Regions from separate parts of the Streptomyces sp. NPDC051976 genome, predicted to be linked through region 2. Evidence: riboswitches for the same ligand, from Rfam matches in the RefSeq annotation. Region 2 holds a riboswitch; each other region holds the start of a gene.
What was found. Region 2 has a riboswitch for S-adenosylmethionine ahead of AB0M29_RS18285 (putative leader peptide). Riboswitches for the same ligand answer to the same signal wherever they lie in the genome.
Positions count from the first base shown of each region.

Region 1: another riboswitch for S-adenosylmethionine. It lies ahead of thrC (threonine synthase); the one in region 2 lies ahead of AB0M29_RS18285 (putative leader peptide).
Region 3: another riboswitch for S-adenosylmethionine. It lies ahead of AB0M29_RS32960 (aminotransferase class V-fold PLP-dependent enzyme); the one in region 2 lies ahead of AB0M29_RS18285 (putative leader peptide).

Region 1 is NZ_JBFAXL010000049.1:10,584-20,454, reverse strand. It holds gene groL (chaperonin GroEL) at 1-1,208, opposite strand, end outside; gene AB0M29_RS34320 (cold-shock protein) at 1,576-1,779, opposite strand; gene AB0M29_RS34315 (ubiquitin-like small modifier protein 1) at 2,312-2,587, opposite strand; gene thrC (threonine synthase) at 2,584-3,864, opposite strand; SAM riboswitch class I at 3,882-4,011, opposite strand; gene AB0M29_RS34305 (glucosyl-3-phosphoglycerate synthase) at 4,174-5,139, shown strand; gene AB0M29_RS34300 (trehalose-6-phosphate synthase) at 5,439-6,860, shown strand; gene AB0M29_RS34295 (aldo/keto reductase family oxidoreductase) at 6,872-7,744, opposite strand; gene AB0M29_RS34290 (helix-turn-helix domain-containing protein) at 7,893-8,327, shown strand; gene AB0M29_RS34285 (hypothetical protein) at 8,338-8,514, opposite strand; gene AB0M29_RS34280 (IPT/TIG domain-containing protein) at 8,780-9,871, shown strand, end outside.
Region 2 is NZ_JBFAXL010000016.1:27,280-37,150, forward strand. It holds gene AB0M29_RS18260 (TauD/TfdA family dioxygenase) at 1-869, shown strand, start outside; gene AB0M29_RS18265 (Rrf2 family transcriptional regulator) at 940-1,398, opposite strand; gene AB0M29_RS18270 (acyl-CoA dehydrogenase family protein) at 1,460-2,692, opposite strand; gene AB0M29_RS18275 (winged helix-turn-helix domain-containing protein) at 2,707-3,273, opposite strand; gene AB0M29_RS18280 (glutathione S-transferase C-terminal domain-containing protein) at 3,619-4,395, opposite strand; gene AB0M29_RS18285 (putative leader peptide) at 4,506-4,571, opposite strand; SAM riboswitch class IV at 4,608-4,752, opposite strand; gene AB0M29_RS18290 (DUF1707 and FHA domain-containing protein) at 4,936-5,523, shown strand; gene AB0M29_RS18295 (bifunctional o-acetylhomoserine/o-acetylserine sulfhydrylase) at 5,876-7,237, shown strand; gene AB0M29_RS18300 (homoserine O-acetyltransferase) at 7,234-8,385, shown strand; gene AB0M29_RS18305 (AAA family ATPase) at 8,404-8,952, opposite strand; gene AB0M29_RS18310 (SOS response-associated peptidase) at 9,112-9,858, shown strand.
Region 3 is NZ_JBFAXL010000045.1:13,582-23,452, forward strand. It holds gene AB0M29_RS32950 (cytochrome bc complex cytochrome b subunit) at 1-795, shown strand, start outside; gene trpD (anthranilate phosphoribosyltransferase) at 996-2,060, shown strand; SAM riboswitch class IV at 2,144-2,260, shown strand; gene AB0M29_RS32960 (aminotransferase class V-fold PLP-dependent enzyme) at 2,467-3,837, shown strand; gene AB0M29_RS32965 (Lrp/AsnC ligand binding domain-containing protein) at 3,865-4,146, opposite strand; gene AB0M29_RS32970 (rhomboid family intramembrane serine protease) at 4,143-4,922, opposite strand; gene AB0M29_RS32975 (hypothetical protein) at 5,082-5,342, shown strand; gene AB0M29_RS32980 (NYN domain-containing protein) at 5,554-6,891, shown strand; gene AB0M29_RS32985 (NlpC/P60 family protein) at 7,164-8,189, shown strand; gene AB0M29_RS32990 (NlpC/P60 family protein) at 8,416-9,444, shown strand; gene AB0M29_RS32995 (hypothetical protein) at 9,651-9,871, shown strand, end outside.

The DNA of each region.
Region 1 (9,871 bases), on a different contig from region 2:
GCCTTCGCGTTGCGCACCGCGTCCTCGATGCGGTGCTTGCGCTCCTTCAGCTCGACCTCGGTCGCGGCACCGGCCTTGATGACGGCCACGCCGCCCGCGAGCTTCGCCAGGCGCTCCTGGAGCTTCTCGCGGTCGTAGTCCGAGTCGCTGTTGTCGATCTCGGCGCGGATCTGGTTGACCCGGCCGGCGACCTGGTCGGTGTCACCGGCACCGTCGACGATGGTGGTCTCGTCCTTGGTGATGACGACCTTGCGGGCGCGGCCGAGCAGGTCCAGGCCCGCGTTCTCCAGCTTGAGGCCGACCTCCTCGGAGATGACCGTGCCACCGGTGAGGATGGCGATGTCGCCGAGCATGGCCTTGCGGCGGTCACCGAAGCCCGGGGCCTTGACGGCGACGGACTTGAAGGTGCCGCGGATCTTGTTGACGACCAGGGTCGACAGCGCCTCGCCCTCGACGTCCTCGGCGATGATCAGCAGCGCCTTGCCGGACTGCATGACCTTCTCCAGCAGCGGGAGCAGGTCCTTCACCGAGGAGACCTTGGAGTTGACGATCAGGATGTACGGGTCGTCGAGCGACGCCTCCATCCGCTCCAGGTCGGTGGCGAAGTAGGCGGAGATGAAGCCCTTGTCGAAGCGCATGCCCTCGGTGAGCTCGAGCTCGAGCCCGAAGGTCTGCGACTCCTCGACGGTGATGACGCCTTCCTTGCCGACCTTGTCCATGGCCTCGGCGATCAGCTCGCCGATCTGGGTGTCGGCGGCGGAGATGGAGGCGGTCGAAGCGATCTGCTCCTTGGTCTCCACGTCCTTGGCCTGCTCCAGCAGGGCGGCGGAGACGGCCTCGACGGCCTTCTCGATGCCGCGCTTGAGGGCCATCGGGTTGGCGCCGGCCGCTACGTTGCGCAGGCCTTCCTTGACCAGGGCCTGGGCGAGGACGGTCGCGGTCGTCGTGCCGTCACCGGCGACGTCGTCGGTCTTCTTCGCGACTTCCTTGACCAGCTCGGCGCCGATCTTCTCGTACGGGTCCTCCAGCTCGATCTCCTTGGCGATGGACACACCATCGTTGGTGATCGTGGGGGCGCCCCACTTCTTCTCAAGGACGACGTTCCGGCCCTTGGGACCAAGGGTGACCTTGACGGCGTCGGCGAGCTGGTTCATCCCGCGCTCAAGGCCGCGCCGAGCCTCCTCGTCGAACGCGATGATCTTTGCCATGTGAAGTGGTCCTCCCTGGGGGTCCCCCCGCACCGCGGTAGCGGGGGAGGGGTGGATTGCTCCGGACCGCGTGGCGCCCGCGACGGACGGCCAGCCTGGTCGCCGGTTCCTTTCCGACGGCCGAGCGGGCCTCACCGACCCAGTCCTTCTGTCACTCTCACTCGTAGAGTGCTAACGCCAATGATTAGCACTCGACCCCATCGAGTGCAAGCGCCTGTGGATAACTCCAGGCCCCTGCCCGGCACTCGCCGTGCCCGCCGCGTGACGCACCGGGACGTCCGGGACGCACGAAGGGCCCGCACCTCGGCTGAGGTACGGACCCTTCGGCGTGAGTGCGTCGCGTCGGTGGCCGAACGCGCCGGAGCTGTCAGCCGGCCAGCCGGACCATGTCCGCCTGCGGCCCCTTCTGACCCTGCGAGATCTCGAACTCGACTCGCTGGCCTTCTTCGAGGGTGCGGTAACCGTCCATCTGGATCGCGCTGTAGTGGACGAAAACATCCGCACCACCGTCGACCGCGATGAAGCCGTAGCCCTTCTCCGCGTTGAACCACTTGACGGTGCCCTGAGCCATTCCTAACTCCCCTATTACTGGCCCTATCGCGGCCCCGCACTCCGCGGGTCCGGGTCAGACCTCACCCGCCGTTGGACCCCTTACCGGTGGCAAGGAGACCCCTGGGGGGTGTGCGCCGGAACGCGTCGACCGCGGCTGAATGTATCTGCACGGATGCCCAGTGCAACAGGTCAATTGGACGAGAATTCCTGGCGTGATCGATCCGAAATACCACAGGAAAGGTGCTTATGACGGGGCATCTCGGACCGGACATACAGCACCTTCAGGACATTCGTCACGTGAATTTGGCGATAAATCGCCGCACCAACCACAGGGGTGGCAACTTGCCCCCGGCAACTGTACAAGTTTTCAACTACCGCCCCGCGTAGGCCCGTTGCGACCCCCGACGGAGCCCGGACAGACCGGTGCCCCATCCACCGCAAAGGGTGAACGGGGCACATTTCGGTTCTGGTGACTGCCGGTAACCGTGACGCCTTCAGTACGCCTTCCGTACGTCTTCAGCGCACCGTGAAGACTCCTTCAACGGCCGTACTCAGCCGCCCGCGACCGCCGGAATGATCGACACGCTCGCGCCGTCCGGAACGGCCGTGTCAAGTCCTTCGGAAAAACGGACATCGTCGTCGTTGACATAAACGTTCACGAAACGACGGAGTTTTCCGGTGTCGTCGAGAACCCGCCCGGAAATGCCCGCGTGATTCTTCTCCAGCGACTCGATGACCTCGGCAAGCGTCGCCCCGTCGGCCGGAACCTCCGCCTGGCCGCCGGTGTAGGTACGGAGAATGGTGGGGATACGAACAGAAGCACTCATGCGAGGCCAGCCTCTCGGAACGCGGCAAGGGTGGGGCGGATGGTCGCGGTCGGCCCGGTGGTGGGCGCCACCGCGTCCAGGGTCTTCAGTCCGTCGCCGGTGTTCAGCACGACGGTCTCGGCGGCCGGGTCGAGCTGCCCGGTCTCGATGAGCTTCTTCAGCACGCCCACCGTCACCCCGCCCGCGGTCTCGGCGAAGATGCCCTCGGTGCGGGCGAGCAGCTTGATGGCGTCCACGATCTGCTCGTCGTTCACGTCCTCGACGGCTCCGCCGGTGCGCCGCGCGATGTCCAGCACGTACGGCCCGTCGGCGGGGTTGCCGATCGCCAGCGACTTGGCGATCGTGTCCGGCTTCACCGGGCGTACGACGTCGTGACCGGCCTTGTACGCCACCGACACCGGCGAGCAGCCCTCGGCCTGGGCCCCGTAGATCTTGTACGGCTTGTCCTCGACCAGGCCGAGCTTGATCAGCTCCTGCAGGCCCTTGTCGATCTTGGTGAGCTGGGAGCCGGAGGCGATCGGGACGACCAGGTTGTCCGGCAGCCGCCAGCCGAGCTGCTCGCAGATCTCGTACGCCAGCGTCTTGGACCCCTCGCCGTAGTACGGGCGCAGGTTCACGTTCACAAAGCCCCAGCCCTCGCCGATCGGGTCGCCGATCAGCTCGGAGCAGAAGCGGTTCACGTCGTCGTACGAGCCCTCGATGCCGACCAGCTCGCCGCCGTAGACCGCGGCCATGACGACCTTGCCCGCCTCCAGGTCGTGCGGGATGAACACGCAGGAGCGGAAGCCCGCGCGGGCGGCGGCGGCGCCGACCGCGCCGGCCAGGTTGCCGGTGGAGGAGCAGGACAAGGTGGTGAGGCCGAAGGTGCGGGCGGCCTCCAGTGCGATGGCCACCACGCGGTCCTTGAAGGAGTGCGTCGGGTTGCCGGAGTCGTCCTTGATGTGCAGGCCACCGGTGATGCCCAGCTCACGGGCCAGGTTGTCGGCCTTGACGAGCTTGGTCCATCCGGGGTTCAGATTGGGCTTGTCGGCGACGTCGGCGGGCACCGGCAGCAGCGGCGCGTACCGCCAGATGTTGGTGGGCCCGGCCTCGATCCGCTTGCGCAGCGACTCCGGGTCACCGAGCGGCAGGTCGTAGGCGACTTCGAGCGGGCCGAAACACTCCTGGCACGCGAAGATCGGGCTCAGCGGGAAGCGGGTGCCGCACTCGCGGCACGAGAGCGCCGCGGCGGGTCCGAAGGGGGTGGTGGTGTCGGCGGCGACGGTCTGCACAGCCATGATGGCGAGGCCCTTTCTCCTCATCTTCCTTGTGACGGACATCGCCACAAGACGGAATTGGCACCTTCCCCACCGTGTGACCTCGCGGTCGGCGGGAGGGTTGCCGGGGCTTCAACGGGCCGTTCCCTCTGCCCCTCTGGATGAGCGGTATGGCACCGGATGACGCATCCGGGCGTTTGTGCGCGTGGCGACCCCGGCATGCCGGGCTCTTACGCGTTGTTCAAGACTGTAACCGACGAGCGTGACAGTTGAGATAGTCGTCCGAACCGCGAGATGGATACAACACCAGGCCGAGAGGGAGACCCGCACGTGCTGGACGAGGTGGAACGGTGGCTGGCCGAGCGGTCCTGGACCGCGGCCGACCGGCCGCTGGACGCGCTGCTCGCGGCCAAGCGGGCGGCGGGGGCGCAGGGCACCGTCAGCGTCGTGCTGCCCGCGCTGGACGAGGAGGAGACGGTCGGCGAGATCGTCACCGCCATCCGCCGCGACCTCATGACCGCCGAGGTGCCGCTCGTCGACGAGCTGATCGTGGTCGACTCCGGCTCCCTCGACCGTACGGCGGGGGTGGCGGCGGACGCCGGGGCCCGGGTGGTGCGGCGGGACGAGATCCTGCCGCGGCTGCCGGCCGTGCCGGGCAAGGGTGAGGTGCTCTGGCGGTCACTGCTGGTGACCAGCGGCGAGATCATCTGTTTCATCGACGCGGATCTGCGCGAGTTCGACTCGCGCTTCGTGTCGGGGATCGTCGGGCCGCTGCTCACCGATCCCGGCCTGCAGCTCGTCAAGGCGATGTACGACCGGCCGCTGGAGACGGACGGGGCGGTCGTGCCGCACGGGGGCGGGCGGGTCACCGAGCTGGTCGCCCGGCCGCTGCTGAATCTGCACTGGCCGCGGCTGGCGGGCTTCGTGCAGCCGCTCGGCGGCGAGTATGCGGCGCGCCGCACGCTTCTGGAACGGCTGTCCTTCCCCGTGGGCTACGGGGTCGAGCTGGCGATGCTCATCGACTCCCTCGGGCTGGTCGGGCTCGACGCGCTCGCCCAGGTGGACGTGGGCGTCCGCCACCACCGGCACCAGGACGGGCAGGCCCTTGGCCGTATGGCTGCCGCCATCTACCGCACCGCCCAGCAGCGGCTCTCCCGCGCCCACCTCGTCCGTCCCCGCCTCACCCAGTTCCACCTCACCGACCGCGGCTTCGCCCCCCACACCCACCCGGTCGACACCGACGAACGTCCCCCCATGCTCGACATCCACGAATACGTGGCCCGCCACGCCGCGTAGTGCCCCGAAGGGGCGCGGGGAACTGCGCGGCCCGCCCCCACCGGCCGGTGGTCCGAAAACAACGCGTCTGCCCCATTGGGGCCGGTGGTGACCTGCAGCCCGGTCATGGGCTGGTCGCGCAGTTCCCCGCGCCCCTGACGGGGCACGTCCGGTGCCTGGGCCTCCGCCAGCGCAGCGCGCTTCCCCGCGCCCCTATCGGGGCACTCCGGCGCAGCCGGGCGCGTCACGGGCGCACCGTGCGCCACACGCGGCGCGGCCGGGGACGTTTGAGGGGGAGCCCGGGGGGCTAGGCTCGCCGCATGGTGAAGAGCGCCGGTGCGCGGATTTTGGTCGCGTCGAACCGAGGCCCGGTGACGTACAGCGTGGACGAGACGGGAGCCCTGCGCAGCAGACGCGGCGGGGGCGGCCTGGTGTCGGGGCTGAGCGCGATCGGGGACGACGCGGGCGCGGTGTGGGTGTGCGCGGCCCTGAGCGACGGTGACCGGGAGGCGGTGCGGCAGGGCGTGGCCGAGCCCGGCTCGCGGATGATCGCGATCGCGCCGGACGTGTTCGAGGCGGCGTACAACGGCATCGCGAACTCGGTGCTGTGGTTCGTGCACCACCTGCTCTACCAGACCCCGCTGGAACCCGTCTTCGACGAGGACTTCCGCGCCCAGTGGGCGTCCTTCGAGGCGTACAACACGGCCTTCGCGGACGCGCTGGCCGAGGAGGCCGCCGAGGGCGCGCACGTGCTGGTGCAGGACTACCACCTGTCCCTGGTCCCGGCGCTGCTCCGCGAGCGCCGCCCCGACCTGCGGATCGGCCACTTCACGCACACCCCGTGGGCGCCGCCGGACTACTACCGGATGCTGCCCGACGACGTCGCCGCGCAGGTGCTGGAGGGCATCCTCGGCGCGGACCGCGCCGCGTTCCTCACCCGCCGCTGGGCCGACGCCTTCGCCGCGTGCTGTGTCGCGGTGCTCGGCGCCGAGCTGTCGGAGGACGGGCACGCGGTCACCTACCGCGGCCGTACGACACGGCTGGGCGTGCACGGCCTGGGCGCCGACCCGGACTTCCTGCGCGAGCGCGCGCACCGCTCCGACGTGGCGGACCGGATCGCCACGCTGCGGGCCGAGACCGGCGCCGAGCGGAAGCTGATCGTCCGGGTCGACCGCACCGAGCTGTCCAAGAACATCGTGCGCGGCCTGCTCGCGTACCGGCAGCTCCTGGACGAGCACCCGGAATGGCGCGGGCGCGTGGTGCATGTCGCCTTCGCGTACCCCTCGCGCCAGGATCTGGCGGTCTACCGCGAGTACACCGCGGAGGTCGGCCGGGTGGCCGAGGCGATCAACGCGGACTACGGCACCGCCGACTGGCAGCCGGTGCTGCTGAAGGTCGACGACGACTTCGCCCGCTCGCTGGCCGCGTACCGCCTGGCGGACGTGGCGCTGGTGAACCCGATCCGGGACGGTATGAACCTGGTCGCCAAGGAGGTGCCGGTCGTCTCCGACCGCGGCGTGGCCCTGGTCCTGTCCCGCGAGGCGGGCGCCTTCGCCGAGCTGGGCGACGACGCCTTCGTCGTCAACCCCTACGACATCCGCGCGACCGCCGCCGCCCTCCACTCCGCCCTCACCCTCCCCGCCTCCGATCGCGCCGACCGCACCAAGCGCCTCGCGGCCGCCGCCACCGCCCTCCCCCCGGCCCGCTGGTTCCTCGACCAGCTCCACGCCCTGGACGACTAGCCGGTACGGGCTCAGCGGCCGATCTTGTCCAGCGCGGCCATGTCCTCGTCCGTAAGGGCGAGCCCGGCGCCCGCGATGTTCTCGCGCAGGTGCGCGGTGGACGAGGTGCCGGGGATGAGCAGGATGTTGGGCGAGCGCCGCGTGAGCCAGGCCAGCGCGACCGCCATCGGCGCCGCCTCCAGCCGGTTCGCGACCTGCGAAAGGGCCTCGGACTGGAGCGGCGTGAAGCCTCCCAGCGGGAAGTACGGCACGTACGCGATGCCGTCGGCGGCGAGGTGGTCCACCATGTCGTCGTCCTCGCGGTGCGCGAGGTTGTAATGGTTCTGCACGCACACGATCGGGGCGATGCCGCGTGCCTCGGCGACCTGCTCCACGGTGACGTTGCTGACGCCGAGGTGGCGGATCAGGCCCTCGCGCTGGAGGTCGGCGAGCGTCCCGAACGCTTCGGCGAGCGAGCCGGGCTGCGTGCCCAGGGCGTCGCCCATGCGCATGTTGACCAGGTCGAGGGCCTCGATGCCGAGGGATTCGAGGTTCGCGTGGACCTGCTCGCGCAGCTCCTCGGGGCGCCGGGCGGTGGGCCAGCCGCCCTGTGCGTCGCGGGTCGCGCCCACCTTGGTGGCGATGAGCAGCGGTTCCGGGTAAGGGTGCAGCGCCTCGCGGATCAGCTCGTTCGTGACGCGCGGTCCGTAGGCGTCGCTGGTGTCGATGTGGGTGATCCCGAGGGCGACCGCCTCGCGCAGCACCGCCACGGCGCCGTCGTGATCGGCGGGCGGCCCCATGACCCACGGCCCGGCGAGCTGCATCGCGCCGTAGCCGAACCGGGTGACGGTCGTGTCGCCGAACGTCCAGGTTCCGCCGGGCAGGGGTGCGGAGGGGGTGGTCATCGTGGTGCCTTTCGCTTCTCGCCAGGGGCGGTGGGGCGGTGGGGGCGGTGTCTCCGGCCCCCTCGCACCAGTGTGGGAGAGCTGCTTCCCATGGGGAAGTAGGTACCCTGAAGTGCGTAACTCCCCCGGAGGGTGAAAGGTGAGAGCGGTGGCGACGACGAAGGCGGCCCAGCAGGCGCAGGCCAAGGCGGAGTACAACGCGTTCCTGGCGGTGTGCCCCAGCCGTCAGCTCCTGGACCGGATCTCGGACAAGTGGGTCGTCCTGATCCTGTGCGCACTGGGCGGTGATACGCCCGAGCAGTCCGGGGCGTCGCCCACCCCGCGGGCGATGCGCTACTCCGAGCTCGCCCGGCTGCTGGTCGGGGTCAGCCAGAAGATGCTGACCCAGACCCTGCGCTCCCTCGAACGCGACGGCCTCCTCACCCGCAGCGTGACCCCCACGGTCCCCGTCACCGTCACCTACGAGCTGACCGACCTCGGCCTCTCCCTCCACCACATGACCCGCGGCCTCAGGCACTGGGCCCAGACCCACATGGACGAGGTCCTCACCCACCGCGAGCACTACGACGCAGGGAATTCCTAGCGGGAGGGCATCAGTTGAAGGGCCCCGTCGGCGGGACCGGCGGCCGCGTGTAGTTGGAGGGCAGCCGCGAGTCCTGGTCCGGCGCCACCCGGCGATGCGCCTCGGGGTCCGTGTAGTTCGCCAGCCTGCGCCGCTCCGACACCATGTCGAGCAGTCGGCCGCCCTTCTTGGAAAGCCACGCTTTCATGCTCATGATTCCGTACCCCCGTCCGCCTACGTGACTGCCTCGTATCCGCAGTGTGCGCGCCGGCGGGCGGGCCCAACCCACATCTGAGCAGAACTTGAGGCCCAGTCACGGCGGCCGTCGAGGCCCCTAGGCCAATGGCCTGGTCTCGGGCTGCCGGAGGCCCGACACGGCCTCCCGGGGGCCGGTCGGTGATTACGTTGGGTTACGACCCATTTGTCTGTTCGGAAATCGAGCACACGTCCGAGCACGCATACGAGGAGTGACCATGACGGATCAATCACCCGCCCCCATGACGCCGGGGGCGGCCATGACGCTGGCCGCGATCGCGGCGACGGCGGCGGACCCGCGGCCGTCGGGGGAGACCCTGACGGCGCAGGAGCAGCGCATCACGTACGGCGTGAAGCAGCAGTTGGCGGACACCCGGCTGACGACGCTGGGGGTGTGGCAGCTCAGGTGGCTCGCGTTGAGCCCGGACAACGCGAACATGGCGTATCTGGTGCAGAACACCTCGGGGGCGAACCAGTTCGCGGTGGTGGTCCGCGGGACGAACGCCAACGCCGTCGACATGATGGAGGACCTCGACGTCGGCACCGTGGTCCCGTTCAACATCGGGAGCACGACGGCGCCGCCGACCTCCGTGTCGAAGGGCGCCATGGCGGCGTTCACCCAGCTCATGCGGATGAGCAACACGCTGGGTCCGACGATCGGCACCCTGGAGCAGGCGGTCGCCTCCGCCCTCGCCGGGAGCGGCGCGCCTCCCGGGGCGACGGTGTTCGTGATCGGCCACAGCCTCGGCGGCTGTCTGGCGACGATGCTCGCCGTGTATCTGCAGTCGCGCCCCTGGGGCACGACCGCACCGAAGTTCGGGGTGCTCACCTTCGCCGCGCCCACCGCGGGTCTCGCGGACTTCGCCAAGCAGTTCAACGAGGTGGACTGGGCGGTGAACGACGGGTACGTCAACGCGTACGACATGGTGCCGCTGGCGTGGGAGAGCCTCAGCACCGCCGCGAGCTGGTACCCCCCGCCGGGACCGAAGGCGAACTTCGAGGTCGCCGAGGGCCTCATCCCGACCCTGGAGGGCCTCACCGGGCCGAACGCCTACGTCCAGCCGAGCAACGTCATCCAGCTCAACCCCGGGAACTACAAGCCCTACGACCCCGCGGCGATCAACCCCTCGGTCGGTGACTTCCTGGCCCAGGTCGCCGCCCAGCACGCCAACTCCACCTACCTGGACCTGCTGAAGGCGCCCCAACTGACCGCCGCCCCCGTGGTGACCTCGCTCAGCGCCACTGTCGGCCAGGAGGGCAACGAGATCATCGTCAACGGCTTCGGCTTCACCAAGGACTGCGTGGTCGAC
Region 2 (9,871 bases):
CCGAGACCGTCACCGCGATCACCGAGGCCCTGCACCGGCACAAGGTCGTCTTCTTCCGCGGTCAGCGCCTCGACCACGCCTCCCAGGTCGCCTTCGCCCGCCAGTTCGGTGACCTCACCTACGCCCATCCCCACGACGACACCCCGCCGGAGGACCACCCGGAGATCTTCACCATCGATCCGCGCCGCTTCGAGCAGCGCTACGGCAAGGACTTCCGGGAGGAGTACCGCAAGCGCCAGTACAGCTACTTCGACGGCTGGCACACCGACGTCACCGCCGCGGTGAACCCGCCCGCGGGATCCATCCTGCGCGCCGAGACCGTACCCGAGTTCGGCGGCGACACGCAGTGGACCAACCTGGTCGCCGCCTACGAGGGACTGTCCTCCCCGGTCCGGGCCTTCGTGGACACCCTGCGTGCCGAGCACCGCTACGGCGGCAGCCGCCCGGTGGACGGCGACAGCGCGTACGCCCGGCGCATCAACGACAACCTGCTGGTGGCCGTCCACCCCGTGGTGCGGGTGCACCCGGCGACCGGGGAGCGCGCGCTGTTCGTCAACCCGGGCTTCACCAGCCACATCGTCGATGTCACCACGAGTGAGAGCAAGCGCCTCCTGGACCTGCTCTATGCCGAGATCACCCGTCCCGAGTACACGGTGCGCTTCCGCTGGGAGCCCGGGCACGTGGCTTTCTGGGACAACCGGGCCACCGCGCACCTCGCCCCGCGCGACCTCGAACACCTGGACGTCGAGCGGCGGCTGCACCGGGTCACCCTGATCGGCGAGACTCCGGTGGGCCCTGACGGCCGCGAGTCCGAGCTGGTCTCCGGGCGCCCCTTCACCGCCGATCACCGGGTCGCCGTCGCCTCCTGAGGTCACGGGACGCACCGGTCGGCGCCGTGCGGGAGCACTCCCGCGCGGCGCCGACCGCGCCGCAGGCGTGTCAGGGATTGACCCAGGCGCCCGGGGCGTGGATCAACGCGGAGACGTCGGCGGGCAGTTGGGCGGAGGCGACCTCGGCGAGGGAGACGCCTTCGAGGATCTCGCGCACGTGGGAGCGCAGCGCGATCCACAGGGGGAGCAGTGACTCGGCGGGGCCGGTGTAGGACAGCTCCGGCGGGCGGACTCCTCGTACCGAGACCAGCGGTCCGTCCACGGTGCGGATCACGTCGGCGACGGTGATGTCCCCGGCGGGCCTGGCCAGCCGGTAGCCACCGTTGGCGCCGCGCTGGCTCAGGACGAGACCGCCACGGCGCAGATCGTTCAGGATGCTCTCCAGGAACTTGTGCGGGATGTCCTGGGCATCGGCGATGGCCTCGGCCTTCAGCGGCCCGTCGTCGTGTGCCGCGGCGAGCTGCAGCGCGGCTCGTACCGCGTAGTCCGCCCTGGCTGAGATCCGCATGTGCGCATTATTCCCTAGTGCGTCGGTCGGGTGTTTCGCTGCCCGGCGGCTGTCCACGCTCTCAGAACGGCAGGACGAACGGCGGGTGCGCGTCGTTGAGGAAGTAGTCCCCGACCTCGCGCAGCCGGTGGGCGACGGGCTGGTGCAGTGCGTGGGTGCGGGCGTTGCGCCAGAAGCGGTCGAATCCCAGCCTGGACGACGCCGAGCGGACGCCGATGACATCGAGGGCGCGGGTGGTGGACTCGTGCGCGGCCCTGGAAGCGGCCGATTCGGCCATGGCCACCAGGGCCGAGGTCTGCGCGTACTCGTCGTACGTGACGTCCTCGCCGCGTGCCAGTGCCCCGTGAACGGCCTCCAGCGCCTGCTCGTTCAGTGCGGAGGCGGAGCGGGCGAGGATGGTGAGTTCTCCGTAGGCGCTCAGCAGCTCCGGGTCCTGGGAGGAGTCGGCGCGCCAGGCCGAGCGGCCCGCCCTGCTGTACTCACGGGCTTCGGCGAGGACTCCCTCGGCGATGCCGAGCAGGAGCTGGACGGAGAGCAGACGCCCGAGCGGCGACGTGAGCGCGGTACGGGGCGACAGGACGCCCTCGTCCGCGGACAGGGAGCCGAGCACGTCATCGGCGACGACGGGTACGGCGTCGAACTCCACGCTGCCGCCTGCCGCGAGCCGCTGGCCGAAGGTGCCGGCGTCGTCGTCGACGCGCACCCTGGGGTCGGCGGTGTCGACGACGACGGCGAAGGGCTCGCCGGTGTCGGCCCGTTGGGCCCGTACGAGGAGACGGTCGGCGACGAGGGCCCCGGTGGTGAAGCTCTGCCGACCGTCGAGCACATGGCCGCGGGCCGACCTGGCCAGTGTCAGCGGCAGTTCCTGGTCGGCGACACCACCGCCCCAACACCAGTCCGCCGCCGCGGACTTCCGCTCGATCCGGGCGGCGAGAGCGGGCACCGTGAGGAACCGCGCGCCGGACGACAGGAAGTAGTGACAGCCGAGCAGTTGCCCGATCGCGCCGTCGGCGGCGGCGATCTCCCGTACGACGGCGTAGGCCGTGGGCCAGTCCCCGCCGCCGCCACCGAGCTCAGCCGGTACGAGGAGCCTCAGCAGCCCCGCCTCCCGCAGCCGGGACACCTCGTCGACCGGGGCCTTGCCCGCCTGGTCCCTGGCCACCGCGTCCGTGGCCAGGTCGTCCGCCGTGTCGCGGGCCACCCGCAGCCAGTGCGCCCGGCCGGGACCGGCGGTCCGGTCGGAGGCGGGGTCGGAAGCCGGGACGGGTACGGACAGCGCCGTGGCAACGCCCATGGCGTGGGAACTCCTCAAGGTCGGCGGCGGGCATCGGGGTTGGGGCTCTCCTGCTGGTCGGGCACGTACTTGTAGCCCACCCGCCGTATGGTGACGATGCGGTGTCGGTACGACCCGAGCTTGCGGCGCAGCCGCGCCACGTGGACATCCACCGTGCGGCCGTCGCCGATGTGGTCGTAGCCCCAGATGTCGGCGATCAACTGCTCGCGTGAGTGCACGTGGTGGGGATGCCGTACGAGGTGGGCGAGCAGTTCGAACTCCAGGTAGGTGAGGTCGAGTTCGCGTCCGTCGACCTCGGCGACATGCCGCGCGGGATCGATGCGTACGCCATTGCCTCCGGCCTGTGGCGCGGGCGGGGTGTCCGCGTAGCCGACCGGTCGGATCCTTCGCCGCGGCACCTCCGCGGCGAAGAACTGCGCGGGGTCGGTGCCCTCGGGGACGAGCACGAGGTAGCCGATGAGGGGCGTGGTGCCGGGTTCCTCGGGGCCGCTGCGCGGGGCGTCGTCCAGGAGGCGGAGATGCCGCACGTCGGGCAGGAGTGCGTGCGGGACAGTGGTCTGAGCAGGGATTGCCGTGGTCATGGCGGTCGTCCTTCGCAGGTACGTCGGGCCATCAGGCGCGGTGGGACCGGCCGCCTGATCACCTGGGATGAGTCAGAAGCAGCGGAGTGACACGCGCGGGAAGTGAGTCGCGTGCCCTAGGCGCGACAGCAGGCGGCGCTGACGACGTGACCAAAGTCGACATGCCGACGACGTACGAGTCGTTGCTTGAAGGGCATGTGCATCATCCTGCGCACCCGAACGGCACCCCGTCAATGCTTTCCTAGTAAATCGATAGGAAATAAGGTGGCGGGGCGCCGTTCGGAGGCGTGCGGGGCGTCTCGTGGGCGAGCTGGACGGGTGTCCGCGTTCGCGGCCTCCAGGCTCTCAGGCCGCGTCGGCCCTGGTCCGGAAGGCGGGATGGTGGTCGCCCAAGCGGCGTACGTAGTCCCGGAGCCGGTGGTGCGAACCGAGGGCGCCGGCCGGGCCGAGATGGACGAGCGCCACCCACAGGTCCACGTCCGCGGCCGTCAGCTCATCGCCCAGCGCATACGGCTGCCCGGCGAGCCGGTTCTCCAGCAGGTCCAGCGCCGCCGCGCGCCCGGGGCCCTCGGCGTCCCGGGTGACCTCTCGGTCCAGCAGGTCACGCAGCGCGTCCACGTCCGCGGCGCGGGCCGGCGGGCGGAGCGCCGCGGGGCAGACCCCGTCGTCGCCGAACCGCAGGCCCGCCAGGTCGCGGAGGATGTCGCAGACCTGGTTGCTGACGACGCGTCCGGTCCACCGGTCGCACAGCGCGGGCGCGGTCAGCGGACCGTCGTAGTGGTACGCCGTGGCCTCGTACGCCCGGCGCAGTGCCGCGAACGCCTCGGGTGTCCCGGCGGGTCGCGGGGCCAGGACCGTGGTGGTGAGCGAGTCGTTCAGGCCGAGCAGGTCCACGCTGATGGACACGCGCAGCGAGCTCGGGCAGTTCTCCGTCAGGAACAACTGGTAGCGGTGCGGCGCCGGGTAGAAGCCGCCCGCCAGACCGACGCCGATACGGTTGTGGAAGCGGTGGGGGAGGGCGGACGGTGCGATCGCCGCGGGGCGATGGCCCGAGGTCGGCGAAATCTTGGTACAGGCGCTGGAGTTGTCTGTGCTGGAACAGTGCGCATGGCTGTCGGACATGACTCTCCCTTGGGGCGCGAGGAAGCCACTGCCGCCTTGTGGGCACCAGCGGCCGATGGGATGCGACTACGCTTCTGGCGCGGGTCCGGATCGTACGGACCGGTAGCGGATCAGTAAGCGCTGGAGACGCGCTGAAGATCGATGTGAAGGCGCCGCGTGAAGCCGTTCCAGGGCATTCCCACCAGTCCCACCTCCGGAGCTCGCGACACGCGAGACCACGCTTGCCCCGCCGCACCGGCAGGACCCGGTCGTCACCCGGGGCACCCCATCGCGGTGGAAGGGTTGCCTGTCAGCGGGCCGGGGCCGATGACCACAAGGGCGGGCGAACCCGCGCCGTGGGCGCTGACAATCGTGACCGTCCCCGTCAGTTTCGGCGCGGCCCGTGCGGCCGTCAAGAAGTTCGCGCACGCGGTCTCACCTGGTGGTCACGCGGGGAGATCACGCGTCGAGATCACCGTTGGACCGGCCTTCCGCGGTGAGGCGCATCGAAGCGGCCCGGTGTCGTGGACAGCCGTCTCCGCCCGGTGGACAATCTCCCTCGTGAGCCAGTATCAGGGTGAGGTTCCGCTCGCGCGGGCGTCCGACGCGGATCGCGACCACGTCCTGGAACTGCTGCGTACGGCAGCGGTTGAGGGACGGCTGTCGCACGAGACCTTCCTCTTCCGCATGGAGCGCGTGCTCGTCGCACGCGACCTGGCCCAACTGCGTTCCACGATCGCGGACCTGCCCGGGGCCGGGGCCGAGGCCGCTCCGCCGCCTGCCGCCCCGGCGTCCCCCGGCGGGTTGCGACGCTTCCTGCGCCGGGCGTCCGCCGCACCGACCCACCTCGCCCTCCGCATCCGCCGCCGCCACCGGATCCGCCACCTGCCCGTCCTCGCGCTGCCGCCGGCCGGCACACGCTCCCTGGTCATCGGACGCGCCTCCAGCAGCCATCTGCGGCTGTCCCACGAATCCGTCTCCCGCTCGCACGCCGTCCTCACCGCCGCCGTCGACGGCTGGTCCCTGTGCGACCTGAGTTCGCTGAACGGCACACGCGTGAACGGCCGGCGGCTGACCGGCCAGACGCCCGTCCGCCCCGGCGACTGGGTCACCTTCGGCAGGATGCACTTCCGGCTCGCCGCACCGTGACGGGGCGTCAAGGAGCTTGACGTAAGGGGTGGATGAAGCTCCGTGCTGCTCCGCTACACGGCACGGGCCCGCCGAAGGTGGTGGTGCGCGGCGCGCGGCTGTGGTTTCCTGGCCGCATGACGACCGTTCTCGTGACCCGCCGCCACGTGGACTACGTGCGTGTCACCAGCACGGGTTGTTGTTCCGTCGAGAGCTGACGCCCCGCTCCGGCCCCTGATCGTCCTTCCCCCGCGCGCCGCCGCATCGCGGCCGTGCGCTGCCTGCTTCGCCGTATCCCCGCATACCCCCGCATACCCCCGCTTGCCCCCGCACCCGGCGCACCCTCCTGCGCGCCGCCGTACCAGGGAGACCCATGAGCCAGCCCATCGACTCCGTCACCGCAGGTCATACGCCGGAGGAAGGCCCCGCCGGGCCGGACACCTCGGCGTGGTCGTTCGAGACCAAGCAGATCCATGCCGGTGCCGCGCCGGACCCGACCACCGGGGCGCGGGCGGTGCCGATCTACCAGACCACGTCGTTCGTGTTCCGCGACACCCAGCACGCCGCCGACCTGTTCTCGCTCGCCGAGCCGGGGAACATCTACACCCGTATCCACAACCCCACCCAGGACGTGTTCGAGCAGCGCGTCGCCGCGCTGGAGGGCGGCGTGGCGGCGGTGGCGCTCTCCTCGGGCCAGGCCGCGGAGACGCTGGCGCTGCTGACCCTGGCGTCCGCCGGCGACCACATCGTCTCCAGCACCTCCCTGTACGGGGGCACCTTCAACCTCTTCCGGCACACCCTGCCCAAGTTCGGCATCGAGGTCTCGTTCGTCGACGACCCGGACGACCTCGACGCCTGGCGGGCGGCGATCCGCCCGAACACCAAGGCGCTGTTCGCCGAGACCCTCGGCAATCCGCGCGGCAACGTCCTGGACGTCCGGGCCGTCGCCGACGTCGCCCATGAGGCGGGCGTGCCGCTGATCGTGGACAACACGGTGCCCACCCCTTATCTGCTGCGGCCGTTCGAGCACGGCGCCGACATCGTCGTCCACTCGGCGACCAAGTTCATCGGGGGCCACGGCACGACCATCGGTGGTGTCGTGGTCGACGGCGGCACGTTCGACTTCGGGCAACACGCCGACCGCTTCCCGGACTTCAACGAGCCCGACCCGAGCTACCACGGACTGCGCTACTGGCCCGCCCTCGGTCCCGGCGCCTTCGCGATCAAGCTCCGCGTCCAACTGCTGCGCGATCTCGGCCCCGCCATCGCCCCGCACTCGGCGTTCCTGCTGCTGCAGGGTGTCGAGACCCTCAGCCTGCGCATCGAGCGGCACTCGGCGAACGCCCAGGCGCTCGCCGAGTGGCTGGAGCAGCGCGACGAGGTCGCCGCCGTCCACTACCCGGGGCTGCCGTCCAACCGGTGGTACGAGGCCGGGCAGCGCTATCTGCCGCGCGGCGCCGGCGCCGTACTGGCCTTTGAACTGCGGGACGGGGTGGAGGCGGGCAAGCGCTTCGTGGACGCCGTGGAACTCTTCAGCCACCTCGCCAACATCGGCGACGTGCGCAGCCTCATCATCCATCCCGCGTCCACCACCCACAGCCAGCTGGACGAGGCGCAGTTGGCGGCCACCGGCACCTCCCCGGGCCTGGTGCGGCTGTCGGTCGGCATCGAGAACCTCGCCGACCTCAAGGCGGACCTGGAGGCGGGCTTCCGCGCGGCCAAGGGCGCGTCCTGAGCGCCGTACCCGCCACCGGCGTCCCTCTCCCGCCGGCCTCCGGGGCCTGGCGGGAGGGGGACGCTCCCGGCCGCCGTCAGTGGTACGTACGGGACAAGGTGCTGCCTTTGGAAGCGGGCGGGGAACTTCCCGGTGTGCGGCTGGCGTACGAGACCTGGGGGCGGCTCAACGCCGCACGCTCCAACGCGGTCCTGGTGCTGCACGCGCTCACCGGGGACAGCCACGCCGCCGGTACGGCCGGCCCGGGCCACCCGACACCCGGGTGGTGGGACGGCCTGATCGGGCCGGGCCGGGCCCTGGACACCGACCGCTGGTTCGTCGTGGCCCCCAACGTACTCGGCGGCTGCCAGGGCAGCACCGGCCCCTCCTCGCTTCGGCCGGACGGACGGCGCTGGGGCGGCAGCTTCCCGCAGCTGACGCAGCGCGACCAGGTCACCGCCGAGGCCGGGTTGGCGGACGCGCTCGGCATCGACCGCTGGGCCCTGGTGGCCGGCGGCTCCATGGGCGGCATGCGCGCCCTGGAGTGGGCCGTGTCGTACCCGGACCGCACCGACGCGCTGTTCCTGCTGGCCTCCACGGCCGCCGCCAGCGCCGAGCAGATCGCCTGGGCCACCATCCAACTGCACGCCATCCGCTCCGACCCGCACTGGAACGGCGGCGACTACCACGACGCCGCCCCCGCCCACGGTCCCCACACCGGCCTCGGCCTCGCCCGCCGACTCGCCCACGTCACCTACCGCAGCGAACCCGAACTCCACACCCGCTTCGGCCGCGCCCCCCAACCCGGCGAACACCCCTGGCACGGTGGCCGCTACCAGGTCGAGTCCTACCTCGACCACCACGCCACCAAGCTCGTCCACCGCTTCGACGCGGGCACCTACGTGACACTGACCGACGCCATGAACAGCCACGACATCGCCCGCACCCGCGGCGGCACCCGCCCCGCCCTCCGCCGCGTCACCGCCCGCACCCTGATCGCCGGAGTCGACTCCGACCGCCTCTACCCCCTCTCCCAGCAAGCCGAACTCGCGGCAGGCATCCCCGCCGCGGACCACGTACGCGTGATCCACTCCCCGCACGGCCACGACGGCTTCCTCCTCGAGACGCAGCAGGTCGCAGCGCTGATAGGGGAACTCCTCGGCCGGTGACCTCATGCGGGCCGCAGGTCAAGGCGCGGTGACGCTGTCGTTCGGCTCGAGGAGGTAGGTGCCCGTGGTGAGGCCGCGGAGGAGGGTGGCGGCGGTTGCCTCGGGGGTCAGGGGGGTGGAATCCAGTACGTGGGACTCGTAGACGCCCAGGTCGCTGAACTGGCCGTGCAGGGAGCGAATCGGCTCGGGGTCGGTCAAGGCGTTGTCGGTCCGGTTCGTTGCCCGTTGCAGTGTGGTGGGCTGGTCCGGCCGGAGGATGACGTAGGTCAGCGGCAGGGTCCTGGCTCGGCCGGCCTCGCGGAACAGGTCGATGAACCAGGGCCCGACGACGCCGTCGCAGATCACCTGGTAGCCGCCGTCGGCGTAGCCGAACGCCGCCGAGACCAGCACCCGCAGGACCACCTGGTTCTGCTGATGCGCTTCGGGCAGGTAGGGCGCGATCCAGCCCTGCTTGATGGAGTGCCAGAAGTCGTCGCTGTGCAGGTGGACGCTGGGAGCCAGGCGATCGGCCAGCAGATGGGCCACGGTGCTCTTGCCGGCTCCGGGCGGCCCGGTCAGGACGATCACCTGACCGCGGTGAGGGGACGTCCGGGAAGGAGGCGGCGGGTTCATGGCGCCACCTTGCCACGCTCGACCTCGCACCCTGTGGTGCGTTCCGCGGGAACACGCACCGCCCGGGGCCTGGCTTCCTGCTTCTCCGCAGGGCGGCCGTGGCAGGCTGGGGGTATGTGCGGTCGATACGCCTCCACCCGACGGCCCGAGGACATGGCCGGGCTCTTCCGCGCCGACGCGCCCCCTCCGGAGGAGGCGTTGCCGCCGTCGTGGAACGTGGCGCCGACCGACGACGTGTGGGCGGTGATCGAGCGGGTCGACCGGACGACGGGGGAGATCGAGCGGCGTCTGCGGGCGGCCCGGTGGGGTCTGGTGCCGTCCTGGGCGAAGGACCTGTCGATCGGCGCGAAGATGATCAACGCGCGGGTGGAGACGGTGCACGACAAGCCCGCGTACCGCCGGCCCTTCCTCAAGAGGCGGTGCCTGCTGCCCGCGGATGGCTTCTACGAGTGGCAGGCCGTCCCGGCCCGTGACGGGGCCAAGGCGTACAAGCAGCCGTACTTCATCCACCCCGAGGACCAGGCGCCGATGGCGTTCGCCGGTCTGTACGAGTTCTGGCGCGACCCGAAGGCGGCCGACGACGAAGCGGCCGTCTGGTGGACGACGTGCACGATCATCACCACCGAGGCCACCGACGCCGCCGGCCGGGTGCACCCGCGGATGCCGCTGACGATCGCCGAGCCGAACTTCGGCGCGTGGCTCGACCCCGCCCTGGAAGACCCCGACGAGATCCGGGCACTGCTCGCCGACCCCAGGGCCCGGCCGCTGGACGCCCGTGCGGTGACCACCGCCGTGAACAACGTCCGCAACAACGGCCCCCACCTCCTGGATGCGGCACCCCCCACGCAATCCGCAGGCTGAACCGCCGCGGTCG
Region 3 (9,871 bases), on a different contig from region 2:
GCGCTCGCCGCGGTCGCCACCATCAACCCGATCTGGACGATGGGTCCCTACCGGCCGGACCAGGTGTCCACCGGAGCCCAGCCCGACTGGTACATGGGCTTCTCCGAGGGCCTGATCCGTGTGATGCCCGGATGGGAGATCAGAGGCTTCGGCCACACGCTGGCACTGGGTGTGTTCGTACCGCTGATGATCTTCCCGCTGGTCCTCGCGGCGATCGCGGTCTACCCGTTCATCGAGTCCTGGGTGACCGGGGACAAGCGTGAGCACCACCTGCTGGACCGCCCGCGCAACCGCCCCGTCCGCACCGGCTTCGGTGTCGCCTGGCTGACGATGTACTTCGTGCTGCTGATCGGTGGCGGCAACGACCTGTGGGCCACGCACTTCCATCTGTCGATCAACGTGATCACCTGGTTCGTCCGCATCGGCTTCTTCACGCTGCCGGTCGCGTCGTTCTACGTGACCAAGCGGATCTGCCTGGGCCTGCAGCTCCGGGACCGCGAGAAGGTGCTGCACGGTCGCGAGACCGGCATCATCAAGCGGCTGCCGCACGGCGAGTTCATCGAGGTGCACGAGCCGCTCTCGCAGGAGCAGCGCCACATCCTCACCGCGCACGTCCAGCCGACCCCGCTGGAGATCGGCCCCGAGGTCGACGAGAACGGTGTCGAGCGCAAGGCCAACCCGGTCGAGAAGCTCCGGGCGAAGCTGTCGCGTGGGTTCTACGGGGAGAGCAGCCAGATCCCCAAGCCCACCGTCGAGGAGTACGAGGAGATCACCAGCGGGCACGGGCACCACTAGCCGTACGGTGCACCACCGCTGAGCAGTGCTGAGCAACGCCACCTTCCGGGCCGGTCCCGGTGTCCCTTCGGGGGCGCCGGGGCCGGCCCGGAGGCGTTGCGGGACAGGGGCGTCCGCAGTGCGGGCAGCGGCCGCCGCACGGTCGGCCCGCCGCTAGGCTGAGCGCGCGGAACCCTTCCCGACCACCAGGAGCGTGGACCATGAGCGTTGTGACCCCGGCAGGCGGCAACAGCCCGGCGGCCCCCTCCTGGCCCGACGTCCTCAGCACCCTGCTGGCCGGACGGGACCTCACCGCGGCGCAGACCGGGTGGGCGATGGACACGATCATGCGCGGTGAGGCCACCGACGTGCAGATCGCCGGGTTCGCGGTCGCGCTGCGGGCCAAGGGGGAGACCGTCGAGGAGGTCTCCGGGATGGTGCGGGCGATGTACGCGCACGCCAACACCATCGAGGTGCCGGGCAAGACGGTGGACATCGTCGGCACCGGCGGCGACCGGGCCAAGACCGTGAACATCTCCACGATGTCGGCCATCGTGGTGGCGGGCACCGGCGCCAAGGTCGTCAAGCACGGCAACCGGGCCGCGTCCTCGGCCAGCGGCGCCTCCGACGTACTCGAACACCTGGGGGTCAACCTCCAGCTCACCCCGCAGCGGGTCGTCGAGGTCGCGGAGGAGGCCGGGATCACCTTCTGCTTCGCGGTGAAGTTCCACCCGGCGCTGCGCCATGTGGCGACCGCGCGCGCCGAGCTGGGGGTCGCGACGACCTTCAACTTCCTCGGCCCGCTGACCAATCCGGCCCGGGTGCGGGCGCAGGCGACCGGTGTCGCCGATCTTCGGATGGCGCCGATCCTGGCCGGGGTGCTGGCCGAACGCGGCTCCTCCGCCCTGGTGTTCCGTGGCGACGACGGTCTGGACGAGCTGACCACCACCGCCACCTCCCAGGTGTGGGTGGTGCGTGACGGCAAGGTCGAGCAGACTCCCTTCGACCCGCGCGACGTCGGTCTCGGCCTGGTGCCCGTGGAGGCCCTGCGCGGCGCCGACGCGGCCTACAACGCGCAGGTCGCCCGGCGGGTGCTCGCGGGCGAGACCGGGCCGGTACGCGACGCGGTGCTGCTGAACTCGGCGGCCGCGCTCGTGGCGCTGTCGCCGACCAGCGGCTCGCTGGAGGAGCAGATCTCCGCCGGGCTGGTCCGGGCGGCCGAGTCGATCGACTCGGGCCGGGCCGCCGCCGCGCTGGAGCGGTGGGCCGCGGCGAGCAACGCGTAGCAGGACGTACGCACGCACAAGTCGCCGTCCACTCCATGGACGGCGACTTGTGCGTGCGCCGCCCTGTGGCAGAATGCTGAGCAGGTCACGAGTGACAGCGCAAAGGCCCCGGCTCGCTGTCCGGCAACCCTCCGTCCGAGGCGGGGTGCCCCGGGTGATGACCAGGCCGTGAGCAGCGAGGCTCTCGGCAAGCCGGACTTGGGGAGTTCTCTCATGCGTAAGCGAATGCGATAGGGCCTGTCGGCCCGGTTCCGCCGTACCGCCATCACGTCGACGCAGGGCTCTGCCGCGCGTCCGACGCATCCGTTCGACGAAATCCGTCCCGCTCCGCCCCGCGTGCATCCGCCGGTGTGTCCTCCGGCCGCGGGCGTGCGGTGATGTCGCCTGCCTTTTACGGGAGTTCGCCATGACTGTGTCCTTCGCTGCCACCGACCGAGAGATTTGTACCCCGCTGCCCGTTCTGGGGCATGACGTCCGCGTGCCGCTGGTGACCGGCGGCGAGGTGACGTACGCCGCGCTCGACTACGCGGCCAGCGCCCCGGCGCTGCAGCGGGTCTGGGACGACGTGGCGGCGTACGCCCCGTACTACGGCAGCGTGCACCGCGGCGCCGGGTACCTGTCGCAGCTCTCCACCGACCTGTTCGAGCAGAGCCGGGAGACCGTGGCCGCGTTCCTCGGCTGCCGGGCGGACGACCAGGTGGTCTTCACCCGGTCGACCACCGACTCGCTCAACCTGCTGGCCGCCGTGCTGCCCGCCGGCACCCGGGTCTTCGTCTTCGAGACCGAGCACCACGCCTCGCTGCTGCCCTGGGAGCGCGCCGAGGGCGCCGAGGTCACCTACCTGGCGGCGCCGCGCACCCCCGAGCAGGCGGTCGCCGCGCTCGACGTGGCGCTGCACGCCGCGCCCAAGGGCCCCAAGCTGGTCTGCGTCACCGGTGCCTCGAACGTCACCGGCGAGCTGTGGCCGGTACGGGAGCTGGCCGCCGCCGCGCACCGGCACGGCGCCCGGATCGTGCTCGACGCCGCGCAGCTCGCCCCGCACCACCCGGTGGACGTCGCCGCGCTCGACGTCGACTGGGTCGCCTTCTCCGGCCACAAGCTGTACGCCCCCTTCGGCTCCGGAGTGCTGGCCGGGCGGGCCGACTGGCTGCGCGAGGCGGAGCCGTACCTCGCCGGGGGCGGCGCGAGCCGCAAGGTCGCCCGCCGGGCCGACGGCGGGGTCGACGTCGAGTGGCACACCACCGCCGCCCGGCACGAGGCGGGCTCGCCCAACGTGATCGGCGTCTACGCGGTCGCCGCCGCGTGCAAGGCGCTCACCGAGGCCGGGTTCGACCGGCTCGTCAGCCGCGAGCAGCAGCTGCTGGCCCGGCTGCGGGAGGGCCTCGCGGAGGTCCCCGAGGTGCGGGTGCTCTCGCTCTTCGGCGAGGACGCGCCGCGGGTGGGCGTGCTGTCCTTCGTCGTCCAGGGCTGGAACAGCTCGCACTTCGCCGCGGCGCTCTCCGCGGAGTACGGCATCGGGGTCCGCGACGGCCTCTTCTGCGCCCACCCCCTGGTCCGCACCCTCCTCGGGGGCGAGCCGGACGCGCCGGGCGAGTGCGGGGCGCCCGAGGCGGTGCCCGGCGAGCGCTCCCTGAACGCCATCCGGGTCAGCTTCGGCGCCGGGACGCCCGACGAGCACATCGAGCGCTTCGTGCGCGCCGTGCGGGAGCTCGTCCGCGACGGCGCCCGCTGGAAGTACCGCACCGAGGACGGCCGCTGCGTCCCCGACCGCGGCTGACGCCGGCCCGCGGGCGGGCCGGCGGCGCTACGAGTCGAGGCCGATGGCGAAGGCGGCTTCCAGGTCGTGCTGCGAGTAGGTGCGGAAGGCGACATGGGTGTCGGTGACCTGGACGCCGGGGATCTTGCTGATCCGGCCCGGGATGATGTCCGCGAGGTCGTCGTGCCGGGCCACCCGCACCAGCGCCACGAGGTCGTACGTCCCGGTCACCGAGTAGACCTCGCTGACGTTCTCCAGCGCGGCGATCGACTCGGCGATCTCGGGGATGCGGTCGACTGACGTCTTGATGAGCACGATCGCGGTGATCACGGCTGGATGTCTCCTTGGGTCGACCCGAATACGAGCCCTACCTTACGACGCGGCCGGTAGCACACCCAGGCGCAGAGGAACCCGAAGGCGAAGCCGACCACATGGGCGAGGTAGGCGACGCCGGGACCGTTGCGCGCGGTCTGCGCGGCCAGCCACTGCAGCACGAACCAGAAGCCGAGCACCACCCAGGCGGGGAAGCGCAGTGGGATGAAGAAGAGGAACGGGAACAGGCTGGTGACGCGGGCCCGGGGATAGAGGTAGAGGTACGCGCCCAGCGCCCCGGAGATCGCCCCGGAGGCGCCCACCAGGGTCTGCGCCGACTCGCTGTTGGCCAGCGCGAAACCGTAGGTCGCCAGATACCCCGCGACCAGGTAGAAGACGGCGAAGCGGACCCTGCCCATGCGGTTCTCCACGTTGTCGCCGAAGACGTAGAGGAAGAGCATGTTGCCGATCAGGTGCAGCCAGCTCCCGTGCAGGAACATCCCGGTGAGCACGGAGACGAACGGCACCTTGGTGAAGGCGTCCGGCACCGGGCACCCGGAGGGCAGCCCGAGCCGGTCGGGCGGGAGCTGCCCGTGGAACAACTCGTACGGGATGACGCCCCAGTGGTTGAAGTAGCCCGACTGCGCGCACTGCAGCCGCTCGCCGGTCCCGTACGAGGTGTTGAAGCCGGAGAGCGGGCCGAGCAGGAAGACCACGGTGCACACGGCGATCAGCCCGTATGTCACGACCGGTGGACGGCGGACGGGGTTCTTGTCGTACACCGGGATGACCATGGACCGATGATGACGGACCGGGCGTAACGGTCATAGGCCGCCTCGCCGCAGCGCGCCGTACCTCCGAGGCCGTAGGGTGACCCGGGACGTTTCGCCCTCCGCCGGCCATCGGCTGGGGGAACCCCCGTCACGTATGCCCGAGGAAGAGGTGCAGACCCGATGCCGGTTCCCCTGCCGACCGACACCACGCGCTGGCGCTGCACGCTGTGCGGCAATCTCACCCGCTTCGACGTGACCCGCTCGACGCGGGTCGTGGAGTACGTCCACCTCGATCTCGCGGGCGCGCCGTCGATCGAGGAGACCGAGGTGCTCAGCGAGACGGTCGAGTCGGTGCGCTGCCGCTGGTGCAACGCGCTGGACCAGATCGAGCTGGTCGACCGGCCCGGCGCCGACGCGGAGAACGGCACCGCGCAGGGTTGACCGCCCGTACGGGGACAATGGACACAAGAGGCGGCGGCCGGAGGATCGAAGGGGGCCGGGGAGGCGCCGTGTAACCGGACGGGAGTGACTGGTGGACGGTATCGGCGGCGTTCCGCGGGCCGAGGCGAGCGGGGCCGAGGCGGGTGCCGCCGCGCCGGGCGAAGGCGCGCCGGACGACGGCGTTCCTGACGACCGTGTCGCGGGCGACGGCGTGCCCGGGCCCGGCGGTGAGCCCGCGCTCGACCGGCCGCTGCCCGAGGGGGTACGCCACCGGGTGGTCGCCATCGCCGCCGACGCGTTCGGCAGCTTCACCTACCCGGAACTGCCGGTCAGCTTGCGCCCGTACGCCCGCTTCACCCCCTCCAGACGTGTGAAGTACGCGGCGACCGCACTGGCCGCCGCCCTCGAAGGGGACGCGGCGTTCCGGCAGAAGGTCGCGGGCCGGCTGCGCGAGGCGCAGCCCGAGCTGACCGGGGCGCTCGACGGCGGCACCCCGCCGCCCGCCGCCGACCCGCTGGACGTGGCCGCGGCCGCCTATCTGCTGCGCCCCGCGGGCTGGGCCAAGCTGGTCGCCACCGCCGGCGAGGAGGCCCAGCGGGCGCACGACGAGCGGGCCGACGAGGAGACCCTGCGCGAGCTCGCCCGGCTGCGCGAGGAGGTCGACGGGCTGCACTCCCAGCTCCGCGCCGAGGCGCAGCGCGCCCGCGCCGAACTGGACGCGGTCCGCAAGGAGGGCGACTCGCTGCACCGCAAGCTGCGCAGCGCCCTGAGCGACGTCAAGCGCGCCGAGGCGGCGCAGCGCAAGATCCAGGCCGAACTGGACGAGACCCGCACCGCCGCCGCCCACGACAAGACCGCCGCCGAGAGCGAGGCGCGGCGGCTGCGCACCCGGCTCACCGAGGCGGAGGCGGCCGTGGAGTCCGGCCGCAGGGCCGCCCGCGAGGGACGCAGTATCGAGGACGTACGGCTGCGGCTGCTGCTGGACACCGTGCTGGACGCGGCCTCCGGGCTGCGCCGCGAACTGGCCCTGCCGCCACGGGACACCATGGGTGTGCGCCCGGCCGACACCGTGGACGCGGTGGCGCCCGGGGCGTTCAGCCCGCGCGACATCGCCACCCGGGCGCTCTCCGACACCGACCCGGCGCTGCTCGACCAGTTGCTCGCGCTGCCGCAGGCGCATCTGGTGGTGGACGGCTACAACGTCACCAAGACCGGCTATCCGGCGATGCCGTTGGAGAAGCAGCGGCTGCGGCTGCTCGGCGGCCTGGCCGCGCTGGCCGCGCAGAGCGGTGCCGAGGTCACCTGTGTCTTCGACGGCGCCGATCTGGACATGCCGGTGCTGCTTGCGCCGCCGCGCGGGGTGCGGGTGCTGTTCAGCAAGGCCGGTGAGACCGCTGACGAGTTGATCCGCCGTCTGGTGCGGGCCGAACCGCCGGGGCGGCAGATCGTGGTGGTCTCCGCGGACCGCGAGGTGGCCGACGGCGTCGCCAAGGCGGGCGCCCGCCCGGTCGCCTCCGTACTCCTGCTCAAACGCCTCGCAAGGGTCTGAATCCCCCCTGAACGTACGCTTTCCGTCCGCATGGGTGTTCACTAATGCACCAGCGCCAACTCAGCGTGAGCGCACCTCACCACGCGTACGAGGGTCGTAAAAAAATTGCGAAGCGGTCGAGATTTTGCCTACAAGGATTTGAACCGATCACAGGAAGGTCACTAAGGTCGGGCGTCGAACCTCCGCGCAGTCGATCATCCAATCCGGATGGCGCTCGGGGACCGCCCACCAGTCAACCGGTAGGCGGCTGAAGGAAGAAGGAGCTCGCCTCCGTGGCGTCCCACCGTCGTCCCAAGCCGGCAAGCCGCACGCGCGTCTCCGTGCTGACCGCGACCGCCGCAGCAGCGGTCGCTCTCTCGTCCCAGGCCGCGCACGCCGCCCCCGCCACGTCCGTCAAGGACGCCAAGGCGAAGGTCGACGCGCTGTACACGCAGGCCGAGCAGGCCACCGAGAAGTACGACGGGGCCAACGAGAAGCTCCAGACCCTCCAGAAGGAGGCGGGCAGCCTCCAGGACCAGGTCGCCCGGCAGCAGGCCCACCTGAACCAACTCCGGGACGGCCTCGGCGCGATCGCCGCCTCCCAGTACCGCACCGGCGGAATCGACCCGTCGCTGCAGCTCTTCCTGTCGTCCAACCCGGACAACTACCTGGACCAGGCGACCACGCTGGACCAGCTCAGCTCGCTCCAGACCGACGCGCTCAGCCAACTCCAGGACGCCAAGCGGACCCTGGACCAGCAGCGCGCCGAGGCCACCACCAAGCTGGCCGAACTGCAGAGCACCCGCACCGAGCTGGCCAACCGCAAGGCGGAGGCGAAGAACAAGCTCGCCCAGGCCCGGCAGATCCTCAACTCGCTGACCGACCAGCAGCGCGCCGACATCGCCGCCGCCGACGCCCGGGCGAACCGCTCGAACGTCCGCGTCGACCTCGGCAACTCCAAGGCCGCCACCGCGCGCGCCGCGGCCGCCTTCGCCGAGGCGCAGAAGGAACTGGGCAAGCCGTACGTCTACGGCGCCACCGGCCCCAGCTCCTTCGACTGCTCCGGCCTCACCTCCTGGGCCTACAGCCACGCCGGGGTCTCCATACCCCGCACCTCGCAGGAGCAGGCCAACGCGGGCACCCGCATCTACTCGCTGTCCCAGCTCGGCGTCGGCGACCTGGTCATCATGTACGGCGACTACCACCACGTCGGCCTCTACGCGGGCAACGGCATGGTGCTGCACGCGCCGAAGCCGGGCGCGGTGGTGCGCTACGAGGCCCTCAGCGACATGCCCTTCGAGTTCGGCGTGCGCATCTGACCCGGAGTACGGGTCTCACCTGGAGTACGGGTCCGGGCTGGAGTACGGGTCTGACCGGATGTTCGTCATACGGCGTTCGGGTGATGAACACGTTCACGAGCGTTCCGGCCCGGGGTGTGTGACCTGCGGCTGAACCGGGGCGCGCTGCTCAGGGCGCCCCGGCGTCTTTGAACTCCGCGTGTCCGGATGGCTACTGTCTGCTCCCGTGGCTTCCCATCGACGCTCCATGCCGCCGGGCCTGGCGGCCCGCACCACCCGTGTCACCGTGCTCTCCGCGGCGGCCGCGGCCACCGCGGCGCTGTCCGGCGGCACCGCGCAGGTCGCGGCGGCCGACCCCGGCGGCGGTGGTCACGACTCCGGGGCGTCACGGCTGGACCGGCTCTACCAGCAGGCCGAGCAGGCCACCGAGCGCTACGACGCCGCCCAGGAGCAGACCCGTAAGCTCCGCGCCGACCTCAGCGCCCTCCAGGACCGGGCGGCCCTCGGCCAGCAGCGGGTCAACGACCTGCGCGACGAACTGGGCATCCTGGCCACCGAGCAGTACCGCAGCGGCGGTATCGACCCCTCGCTGGCGCTGCTGCTCTCCTCCGACCCCGACGACTACCTCGACCGGGCCACCGCCCTCGACCGCCTGAGCGGCAGGCAGGCCGAGCGGCTGGACGAACTCCGGGCCGCCGAGCGGACACTGCGGCAGCAGCGCACGGAGGCGGCGGGCAAGCTCGCCGAACTCGACCGCACCCGGGTGCTGCTGCAGCAGCGCAAGCAGACCGTGCAGACCGCGCTCGCCCAGGCCCACCGGCTGCTCGACGCGATGCCGGTGGCGCAGCGCGCCGCATACGTACCCGGCATGGACGTGCGTGCCTCCCGCGACCGTGTCACGCCCGACATCCCCGACCTGCCCGCCGCCTCCGGCCGCGCCGCCATCGCGGTGGCCACCGCCCGGCAGATGGTCGGCGCGCCCTACGTCTGGGGCGCCACCGGCCCCAACTCCTTCGACTGCTCGGGCCTCATGCAGTACTCCTACGGCCGCGCAGGCGTCGCCCTGCCCCGTACCTCCCAGGAGCAGATGAACGCGGGCCGCCATGTCCCCCTCGACCAGGCCCGCCCCGGTGACCTGGTCATCTACCGCGGCGACGCCAGCCATGTGGCCATGTACGTCGGCGGCGGACAGGTCGTCCACGCCCCCTACCCGGGCGCCCGCGTCCGCTACGACCCGGTCGGCATGATGCCGATCACGGCGGTCACCCGGCCGTAGGAAGCCGTCCGCCGCCGCGGGCGGTCGGCCGCGGGTGGCCTCGGGCACGGCGGCCGGTCCGCTCGGACCGCGGGCGGGCGGTCGGCCGCGGGGCGTGGCCGCGGCGCTCGCCGGTCCGCTCGCCGCGGGCCTCCGGTGCGGGTGCGGCGCCCCTGCGTCGCCGGTGCGCGGCCCGCCGGCCGCCGCCGCATCGTACGATCGGGGCCATGGCCGCGGTGCTCCCACGACGCTCCCGGGCCGCCGTCCGGGCGTGGGCGGCGGCCCTCGTCGTGCTGGCCGGGGCGCTGACCGCCGGATGCGGCGGCGGGGGAGGGGCGGCGGCACCGACCGCGACGCCCGACCGCAACGCCGCGGCGCGCGCCCTGCTCGACCAGCGGGCCGCGGCCGTACTGCACCACGACAGCGCCGCCTTCCTGGCCGGGGTCGA